3 regions of the Azospirillum largimobile genome follow, and region 1 is predicted to be linked to each of the others. Evidence: predicted binding sites of a transcription regulator. Region 1 holds the regulator's gene; each other region holds the start of a gene.

Region 1 (3,203 bases):
GGCACCATCATCGGCATGGCCCGCGCGCTGGGCGAGACGGCGCCGCTGCTGATGATCGGCATGGTCGCCTTCATCGTCGACGTGCCCCACGAGCTGACCGACAGCGCCACGGTGCTGCCCGTTCAGATCTACATGTGGGCCGACAGCCCCGAGCGTGCCTTCACCGAACGCACCTCTGCGGCGATCCTGATCCTGCTCGGCGTCCTGATCCTGCTGAACGGGACGGCCGTGGTCCTGCGCAAGATTTTCGAGAGACGGTGGTGAGCGCCCCATGAGCATTACAAGCGGCATCCCGAGCAGCATCCAGAGCGGTATTCCGGGCCCGCTGAAGCTGCGGCCCCGCGGCGACCAGCGTTCCGGCCAACACCCTGGGCAGCGTTCCGGCGCGGACCTGCCGGCCAAGATGACCACCCGCGCGGTGAAGGTGTTCTACGGCGCCAAGCAGGCGTTGAAGGGCATCGATCTCGACATCCACGAGAACCGGGTGCTGGCGCTGATCGGCCCGTCCGGCTGCGGCAAGTCGACCTTCCTGCGCTGCCTGAACCGGATGAACGACACCGTCGAGGGCTGCCGGGTCGAGGGACGGATCGCCCTGGACGGCGAGGATGTCTACGGCAAGGCCGTGGATGCGGTGCAGCTGCGCGCCCGCGTCGGCATGGTGTTCCAGAAGCCGAACCCGTTCCCGAAGTCGATCTACGACAACATCGCCTATGGCCCGCGCATCCACGGCCTGGCTTCCGGCCGCGACGAGCTGGACGAGGTGGTGCAGACCTCGCTGAAGCGCGCCGGCCTGTGGGGCGAGGTGAAGGACCGCCTGCGCGAGCCCGGCACCAGCCTGTCCGGTGGCCAGCAACAGCGGCTGTGCATCGCCCGCGCCATCGCCGTCAGCCCCGAGGTGATCCTGATGGACGAGCCCTGCTCGGCGCTCGACCCCATCGCGACCGCCCATATCGAGGAGCTGATCGACGAGCTGCGGGCCAACTACACCATCGTCATCGTCACCCACAACATGCAGCAGGCCGCCCGCGTGTCGCAGCGCACCGCCTTCTTCCATCTGGGCGAGATGGTGGAGTGCGACGACACCGAGGAAATCTTCACCAACCCGCGCGACGAGCGCACCCAGGGCTACATCACCGGCCGCTACGGCTGAGCCCTCCCCTCCCCCTATGCCCCACGCCTGCGCCCCTTCCCTCCTTTGTTGAAAAGGCTGTCCCATGCCGGTTAACGTCGAGACGCGCGCTGTGAACGGAGCCTCCATGAACGCGGCCCTGAAGCCGCTCGTCCTGGTCGTCGAGGACGAGGCCGACATCCTGACGCTGTTGAAGTACAACCTGGAAAAGGAAGGCTTCCGCGTCGCCACCGCCAGTGACGGCGAGGAGGCCCTGCTTGCCGCCGGCGAACAGACGCCGCACATCGTGCTGCTCGACTGGATGCTGCCGCTGATGAGCGGGCTGGAGGTCTGCCGCCAGCTGCGCCGCAACGCCAAGACCCGCGACATCCCGATCATCATGCTGACCGCCCGCGGCGAGGAAGGCGACCGGGTGCGCGGCCTGAATTCCGGCGCCGACGACTACATCACCAAGCCCTTCTCCCCGACCGAGCTGGTGGCGCGCATGCGCGCGGTCCTGCGCCGCGCCTCGCCCGGCATGACCGACGAGATTCTGACCTTCGCCGACGTGACGATGGATCTCGCCGCCCACCGCGTACGCCGCAATGGGCGCGACGTACACCTCGGCCCGACGGAATTCCGCCTGCTGCGCCATTTCATGCAGCATCCCGGCCGCGTCTTCTCGCGCGAACAGCTGCTCGATCTGGTGTGGGGCCACGACGTGTACGTCGAGCCGCGTACGGTCGACGTACACATCCGCCGCCTGCGCAAGGCGATGAACGAAGAGGACGAACTGGACCTGATCCGCACCGTGCGCTCGGCGGGGTACGCGCTGGATACGAAGTCGATGTGAGGGGAAGTTAGACCCCCACCTAACCTCCCCCGCAGGCGGGGGAGGGACTGCCGCCACTCTCCCGTATCAGCACTTGTCCCCTCCCCCGCCCAGCGGGGGAGGGTTAGGGTGGGGGCCTAACGCAGCGGCAATGGTGAGATTGCCCCCATGATCCTGCTCTTCACCGACTTCGGCCTCTCCGGCCCCTACACCGGCCAGATGAAGGCGGTGCTGGCGCAACAGGCGCCCGCCGTCCCCGTCATCGATCTGTTCGCCGATGCCCCCGCATTCGACCCGCAGCTTTCCGCCTATCTGCTCGCGGCCTACGCCCCGGCCTTCCCCGCCGGCAGCGTCTTTCTCTGTGTCGTCGATCCCGGTGTCGGCACCGACCGGCGGCCGGTGATGGTGGAGGCGGACGGGCGCTGGTTCGTCGGGCCGGACAACGGTCTCTTTGCCCTGATCGCCCGCCGCGCAACGTCGCTAAACGCCTGGACCATCGACTGGATTCCGGACCGGCTGTCCGCCAGCTTCCATGGCCGCGACCTGTTCGCCCCCGTGGCTGCCAGCCTTGCCACCGGCCGGCCGGTGGATCGCAGCCCCCTCCCCCTCACCGCTATCGACCGTCCCGACTGGCCGGATGAGCTGGCGCGCATCGTCTATGTCGATGTCTACGGCAACGCCATGACCGGCATGCGGGCATCCGCCCTGCCTGCAGACGCCGTGTTGAGTGCGGCTGGCACCCGCATCACCCGTGCCCGCACCTTCGGTGCCGTCGGACCGGGGGAGCCGCTGTGGTACGAGAACTCCAACGGGCTCGCCGAGATCGCCGTGAACCGCGGACGGGCTGACCATGCGCTTGGTCTCAAGGTCGGCGATGCGGTGACCGTAGAAGCCTGAACAATCCCGGACAAAAGAAAACCGCCCGGAAGCTGGTGCTTCCGGGCGGTTGCTGCTTGATCCGATGCTTGTCCGATCAGGCGTCTTCAGGCTCAGTCGTTGTTGCGCTGACCCAGGAACTGCAGCAGGAACTGGAACAGGTTGATGAAGTCCAGGTACAGCGTCAGGGCGCCCATCAGGGCCAGCTTGCCGGTGCTCTCGTGATCGTAGCCCTCGGCGTAGCTTTCCTTGATCGCCTGGGTGTCGTAGGCGGTCAGGCCGGTGAAGATCAGCACGCCGATGGCGGAGATCGCGAAGTGCAGGGCCGGCGACTGGAAGAAGATGTTCGCCAAGCCGGCGATGACCAGGCCGATGACGCCCATCATC
Region 2 (3,203 bases), on a different contig from region 1:
CAGCAGCTCGATCGCGACGCCGAGCGGTCGCTTGAGCCAGGCCGGGCACATCTCGGTGATGAACAGCGCGATGCCGAAGCTGACCGGAATGCCGACAGCCATGGCGATGACCGAGGTGATCAGCGTGCCGTAAATGGGGGCGAGCGCGCCGAATTCCTCCGACACCGGGTTCCAGACTTCGGTCGTGACGAACCCGAAGCCGAACGTGCGCAGTGCCGGAAGCGCGCCGTCGATGAGAGAAACCGTGACGCCGCCCAGGATGAACAGGACGAGCAGCGCAAAGAAGAGCGTGGCGTTGCGGAAAGCCGCATCCTGCAGGCGCTGGCGGCGGGCCCGTCGGGCGGTGGAAGCGTGTGCGTCGGTCAAAGTCAGCGCGATCTCGGTCATGGCCGCTCCGTGAGGCGTGCGGTGGGGGCGGCGAAATTTCCGTCCCCACCGGCGGATCATGCCCCCGGGGCGCACCGTCTGACGGCGCATCCCGGGGTCGGGTTGGCCGTGGTTACTTGGCCGACGCGGTCCAGATCGGCTTGCCGTCGGCCTGGATCGACTGCGACCAGGTCTTCTGGACCAAGGAGACGACCGCTTCCGGCATCGGCACGTAATCCAGATCGGTGGCCATCTTGGCGCCGCTCTTGTACGCCCAGTCGAAGAACTTCAGCGCTTCGGCCGAGGTCGCGACATCCTGCGGGTTCTTGTACATCAGGATGAAGCTGGCGCCGGTGATCGGCCAGCTCTCCGCACCCGGCTCGTCCGTCAGGATGACGTAGTAGCCCTTGGAGTTGGCCCAGTCGGCGTTCGCCGCGGCGGCCTGGAAGGCCTCGATCTTCGGCACGACGGTCTTGCCGTCCTTGTTCTGCAGGCCGAGATACGTGATGTTGTTCTGCTTGGCGTAGGCGTATTCGACGTAGCCGATCGAGCCGTCCGTCTGCTTGACCATGTTGGCCACGCCTTCGTTGCCCTTGGCGCCGATGCCGGCCGGCCACTGGACGGAGGTGTTGGCGCCGATCTGGGTCTTGAACTTCGGGCTGGTCTTCGACAGGTAGTCGGTGAACAGGAAGTTGGTGCCCGACCCGTCAGAACGGTACACCGGCGCGATGGCGGTGTTTGGCAGGTTGACGTCCGGGTTCAGCGACTTGATCTGCGGGTCGTTCCACTTGGTGACCTCGCCCATGTAGATGTTGGCGAGAACCGTGCCCGACAGCTTGACCTCGCCGGACTTCAGACCCTTCAGGTTCACGACCGGAACGACGCCGCCCATGATCATCGGGAACTGGATCAGGCCGGCCTGCTCCAGCTCTTCCGGCTTCAGCGGCATGTCCGACGCGCCGAAGGTGACCGTCTTGGCCTTGATCTGCTTGATGCCGCCGCCCGAACCGATCGACTGGTAGTTCAGGCCCGTGCCCGTCTCCTTCTTGTAGGCGTCGGCCCACTTGGCATAGATCGGGTACGGGAAGGTGGCGCCGGCGCCGGAGATGTCGGCGGCCGAGGCGACCGACAGCGGAGCGACCGACACGGACAGAACGGCCAGGGCACCGAAGGCGGCGCAACGAACGAACGCCGAGGTCATGGTTTTCACGGCAAAACTCCCGATAGGTTTGGACGGTGTCGTTGGGTTTGGGAAAATCCCGGCCTTCGCCGGAGGTCGTAACCCGCCTTCTTCGTCGCGGTGACCATAGCCACCGCTGGTGACGGGTTTGTTTTGTTTACGTGTCAGTTTTATGAAACCGACCCATTCTTGCCGGCTTCGCGATGGTCATCGCGCCGCCCGGATTTCCTGAAGGAACAGATGCACGGCGGAGCCGAGGCTGGTCGCCTCGTGCGACAGGCTTTCCGCCACCTGCAGCACGTCGCCGGCCTGGGCGCGCACCTTGGCCGCGGCCTCCGACAGGCCGGCGACATGGTCCGATGCCGCCTGCGTGCCCACCGCGACCCGGTGGGAGCTGTCGACGATGCTGGACGTGATGGTCGCCTGCTCCTCAACCGCCGCGGCGATGGCCGAGGCGTTGGTTTCGATGCGCTGGACGCTGCCGGTCATGGTCGCCACCACCTCCGCCGTCTGGCGGCTGGCCGCCTGGGTCGCGGCGATCTGGCGGGCGATCTCGGCGGTGGCCTGGGCGGTCTGGCTGGCCAGCGCCTTCACCTCGCCGGCGACGACCGCGAAGCCCTTGCCGGCCTCGCCCGCGCGTGCCGCCTCGATGGTGGCGTTCAGCGCCAGCAGGTTGGTCTGGCCGGCGATCTCGTCGATCAGCCCCACCACGGTACCGATCTCGCCGGCGGTGCCGGACAGGTCGGCGACGGTGGCCTTGACCTGCTCCGCCCCGGCGGCGGTGTCGCCGATGATGCGGGCCGATTCGCCGGTGCGCTTGCTGATCTCGGCGATGGATTGCGAGATTTCGGACGCGGCGGTCGCCACCTGCTGGATTCCGGCGGCCATCTCGCCGGACAGCTGCATCGCGGCCTCGGCGCGGTCGTTGGCGTTGGCGGCGATGTCGGTCAGCGAGCGGGCCCGCGCCGCCATCTGGCGGGCAGCGTCCGCCAGCGTCTCGACACTGCTCAGCACGTTGCTCTCGAACTGGTCGGCGATCTCCAGCATGCTGGTCCGCCGGGCCGACGCGGCGTTGCGGCGTTCGATCTCCACCTTCTCATGCGCCTCTTCCATGGCGCGGGCGTTGGCGATGAAGACGAACAGGGCGCGAGCCATGTCGGTGATCTCGTCGTTGCCATCGGCCTTCTGCTCCACCGTCAGGTCGCCGGCGGCGACCCGGCGCATTGCGTCGGCAAGCGCCTCCATCCGGCCGACGACGCGGCGCCCGACATAGAGCGAGACGATCAGACCGGCCAGCAGCACGCCGGCCGTCGCCAGCAGGATCTGCACCTGGTTGGTGCGCTCCAGCGCGGCATGGGCGGCTTCGGCCCCGTCAGCAGTCGCCTGCTCGGCCGCCTGGACCAGCCCGTCGACCATCCCGGTCAGGGCGGCGCCGGTGCTGCGGTTGCTGTCGATCAGCGCGGCATTTTCGGCATAGGCCGCCAGTTCGCCGCCGCGCAGCGCCAGGATGCCGTCGTCGCCGAAGCCCAGTGCCAGCAGCCGTTCGGCCAACCGGCGGACCTCGGCACCCAGATCGCCCTGCCCGTCCTGCAGAGACTTGCGGATGGTCGCGGCCAGCGGGTCCAGCGTGCGGCGCGCGGCGGCCAGACGGGCCGGC
Region 3 (3,203 bases), 860 kb from region 1:
AGACCGCCGAGGGTACCGTCGCCGGCGACAAGGTGCTGGCACTCGAACCCGCCACCTTCATGAACCTGTCCGGCCAGTCGGTGGTGGCGGCCCTGCAGTTCTACAAGCTGAAGCCCGAGAATGTCGTCGTCATCCATGACGAGCTGGACCTGCCTCCCGGCAAGATCCGGGTGAAGAAGGGCGGCGGCCATGGCGGGCACAACGGCCTGCGCTCCATCGACGCGCATATCGGCAAGGAATACTGGCGCATCCGGCTGGGCATCGGCCATCCCGGCAACAAGGATCTGGTCAGCGGCTATGTCCTGCACGACTTCGCCAAGGCCGACCAGGGCTGGATCGACCCGCTGCTCGACGCCGTCTCCGACAACCTCCCCTTGATGGTGGAAGGCCAGCCGGAGCTGTTCATGAACAAGGTGACGGTGGCGACGCAGGCGCGATAAGCCGCGGCCTGCCCGTCCCCTCCCCCACTTCGCGTTTGCGCTTTGCCCCCCTTCGTAGGATAAAGCGCAACAATTCCAGCATTTCCGACGGCGAGCACCCACCCATGGGCTTCAATTGCGGCATCGTCGGCCTGCCGAACGTCGGCAAGTCGACCCTTTTCAACGCGCTGACCGCCACCCAGGCGGCGGAGGCGGCGAATTTCCCCTTCTGCACCAAGGAGCCGAACGTCGGCCGCGTCAGCGTGCCCGACCCGCGGCAGGACAAGCTGGCGGAAATCGCCAAGTCGCAGAAGGTCGTCCCGACCCAGCTGGAATTCGTGGACATCGCCGGCCTGATCCGCGGCGCGTCGAAGGGTGAAGGGCTGGGCAACCAGTTCCTCGCCAACATCCGCGAGGTCGACGCCATCGTCCATGTGCTGCGCTGCTTCGAGGACGACGACATCACCCATGTCGAGGGCAGCGTCGACCCGCTGCGCGACGCCGAGGTGGTCGAGACCGAGCTGATGCTCGCCGACATGGAAAGCCTGGAACGCCAGCTGACCAGCCTGCAGAAGAAGGCCAAGGGCGGCGACAAGGACAGCAAGATCAAGGCCGACCTGATGGAGCGCGCCCTGAAGGTCCTTCAGGACGGCAAGCCCGCCCGCGTGGTCGAGGTGTCGGACGAGGAGCGGCCGGTGTTCAAGCAGTTCATGCTGCTGACCGACAAGCCGGTCCTCTATGTCTGCAACGTGGAGGAGGCGTCCGCCGCCACCGGCAACGCATTCTCCGCCAAGGTCGCCGAGAAGGCCAAGGCCGAGAATGCCGAGGTCGTCGTGATCTCCGCCGCCATCGAGTCCGAGGTCGCCCAGCTCACCGACCCGGCCGAGAAGGCGGAGTTCCTGGCGTCGATGGGGCTGGAGGAAACCGGCCTGAACAAGCTGATCCGCGCCGGCTTCAAGCTGCTGGACCTGATCACCTTCTTCACCGTCGGCCCCAAGGAGACGCGCGCCTGGACCGTGCGCCGCAACGCCAAGGCGCCGGAAGCGGCGGGCGTCATCCACACCGACTTCGAACGCGGCTTCATCCGCGCCGAAACCATCGACTACACCAGCTACGTCACGCTGGGTGGCGAGCAGGGGGCGAAGGACGCCGGCAAGATGCGCCAGGAAGGCAAGGAATACGTCGTCCAGGACGGCGACATCTTCCACTTCCGCTTCAACGTCTGATCAGACGGGGTTTGAGGGGACGGGGGCGTAACAGCCCCCATTCCACTTCCGCTGTCACCCAACTGTCATATTGTCGTAACAATCAGCACACCCCACCCTTCAGTTAGGGGTGCGGCCTGATCGCATCCCCGATCCGACACAGGGGGTGCGATGCAGGCGACGCGGGTGCTGCTGGAGCTGGCCGGGAACGTCGTGCTGCTCCTGTGGGGGCTGCACATGGTGCAGAGCGGGCTGACCCGCGCGCTGGGCGGCGACCTGCGCCGCATCCTGGGGGCCGGGCTGCGCAACCGCTGGACCGCCTTCCTGTCCGGCATGGGCATCACCATGCTGCTGCAGAGCAGCACCGCCACCGGCCTGATGGCGGCCGGCTTCACCGCCAACGGGCTGGTGTCGCTGATGCCGGCGCTGGCGGTGATGCTGGGAGCCAATGTCGGCTCCACCCTGATCGTTCAGGTCCTCGCCTTTGACGTTTCCCATGTGGCGCCGGTGCTGCTGCTGGGAGGCTTCCTCGCCTTCCGCCGCGGCAGCCGGACGCGCAGCCGCGACCTGGGCCGGGTCGCCATCGGGCTGGGATTGATGCTGCTGTCGCTGCACCTGCTGCTGGCGACCATCGCCCCGGCGGAGAACGCGCCGCTGCTGCGCCGGATGCTGGGCATGCTCACCGCCGATCCGGTGGTGGCGGTGATGCTGGCCGCTATCCTGTCCTGGGCCGCCCATTCCAGCGTCGCCGCGATCCTGCTGATCGCCTCGCTGGCCGGCGGCGGGGTGATCGGGCCGGAGGCGGCGGTCGCCATGGTGGCGGGCGCCAACCTGGGCAGCGCCGTCAACCCGGTCATCGAAGGACCGGGCGGCGACGGCCACAATCCGGCGGCCCGACGGCTGCCGGTGGGCAACCTGGTCAACCGCCTTGTCGGCTGCCTGATCGTCGTGCCGCTGCTGGGGCCGATCACCGCCGGGCTGCAGATGGTGTCACCGGATGCGACGCGGTTGGCCGCCAATTTCCACCTCGCCTTCAATCTGGCGATGGCCGCGCTGTTCATCGGTCCCCTGCCCTGGTTCGCGCGGGCGCTGACCCGGCTGTTCCCGGAACGGGTGGCGGTCGCCGATCCGGCGATGCCGCTCTATCTCGACCGCAGCGCGCTCCGCGTCCCCCACCTCGCCATCGCAAACGCGGCGCGCGAGGCGTTGCGCATGGCCGACACGGTGGACAGCATGCTGCGCGGCGCGCTGGACGTCCTCCAGACCGACGATCGCAAGCGGGTGCAGGAGATCCGGCGGATGGACGACGTGCTGGACCGGCTGCACGACGCGATCAAGCGTTACCTCACGCAGATCAACGTCGAGGATCTCGACGAGCAGGATGCATGCCGGGTATCGGACGTGCTGACCTTCACCATCAACCTCGAACATGTCGGCGACATCGTCGACCGCAACCTGATGGAGGCCGCTTCGAAGAAGATCAGGCGCAAGCTGCGCTTTTCCACCGAAGGGGCGGCCGAGATCGCCGGCATGCTGGAACGGCTGAGCGAGACCCAGCGGCTGGCCGCCGCCGTCTTCG

What was found. Region 1 encodes PhoB, which activates phosphate uptake and scavenging genes when phosphate is short. Its sites were predicted from a motif close to TNTCATAAAACTGTCA; they were not measured.
Region 2: the regulator PhoB is predicted to act here: its motif matches at 1,709-1,724, upstream of pstS (phosphate ABC transporter substrate-binding protein PstS).
Region 3: the regulator PhoB is predicted to act here: its motif matches at 1,698-1,713, upstream of ACWPKK_RS08255 (Na/Pi cotransporter family protein).

What each region holds. Positions count from the first base shown of each region.
Region 1 covers NZ_CDRMUA020000001.1:2,636,538-2,639,740, reverse strand. Annotated here, with positions in the region: gene pstA (phosphate ABC transporter permease PstA) at 1-264, shown strand, start outside; gene pstB (phosphate ABC transporter ATP-binding protein PstB) at 404-1,150, shown strand; gene phoB (phosphate regulon transcriptional regulator PhoB) at 1,257-1,961, shown strand; gene ACWPKK_RS12460 (SAM hydrolase/SAM-dependent halogenase family protein) at 2,109-2,837, shown strand; gene ACWPKK_RS12455 (Bax inhibitor-1/YccA family protein) at 2,930-3,203, opposite strand, start outside.
Region 2 covers NZ_CDRMUA020000006.1:359,669-362,871, forward strand. Annotated here, with positions in the region: gene pstC (phosphate ABC transporter permease subunit PstC) at 1-387, opposite strand, end outside; gene pstS (phosphate ABC transporter substrate-binding protein PstS) at 500-1,567, opposite strand; gene ACWPKK_RS28870 (methyl-accepting chemotaxis protein) at 1,754-3,203, opposite strand, start outside.
Region 3 covers NZ_CDRMUA020000001.1:1,778,921-1,782,123, forward strand. Annotated here, with positions in the region: gene pth (aminoacyl-tRNA hydrolase) at 1-440, shown strand, start outside; gene ychF (redox-regulated ATPase YchF) at 545-1,645, shown strand; gene ACWPKK_RS08255 (Na/Pi cotransporter family protein) at 1,796-3,203, shown strand, end outside.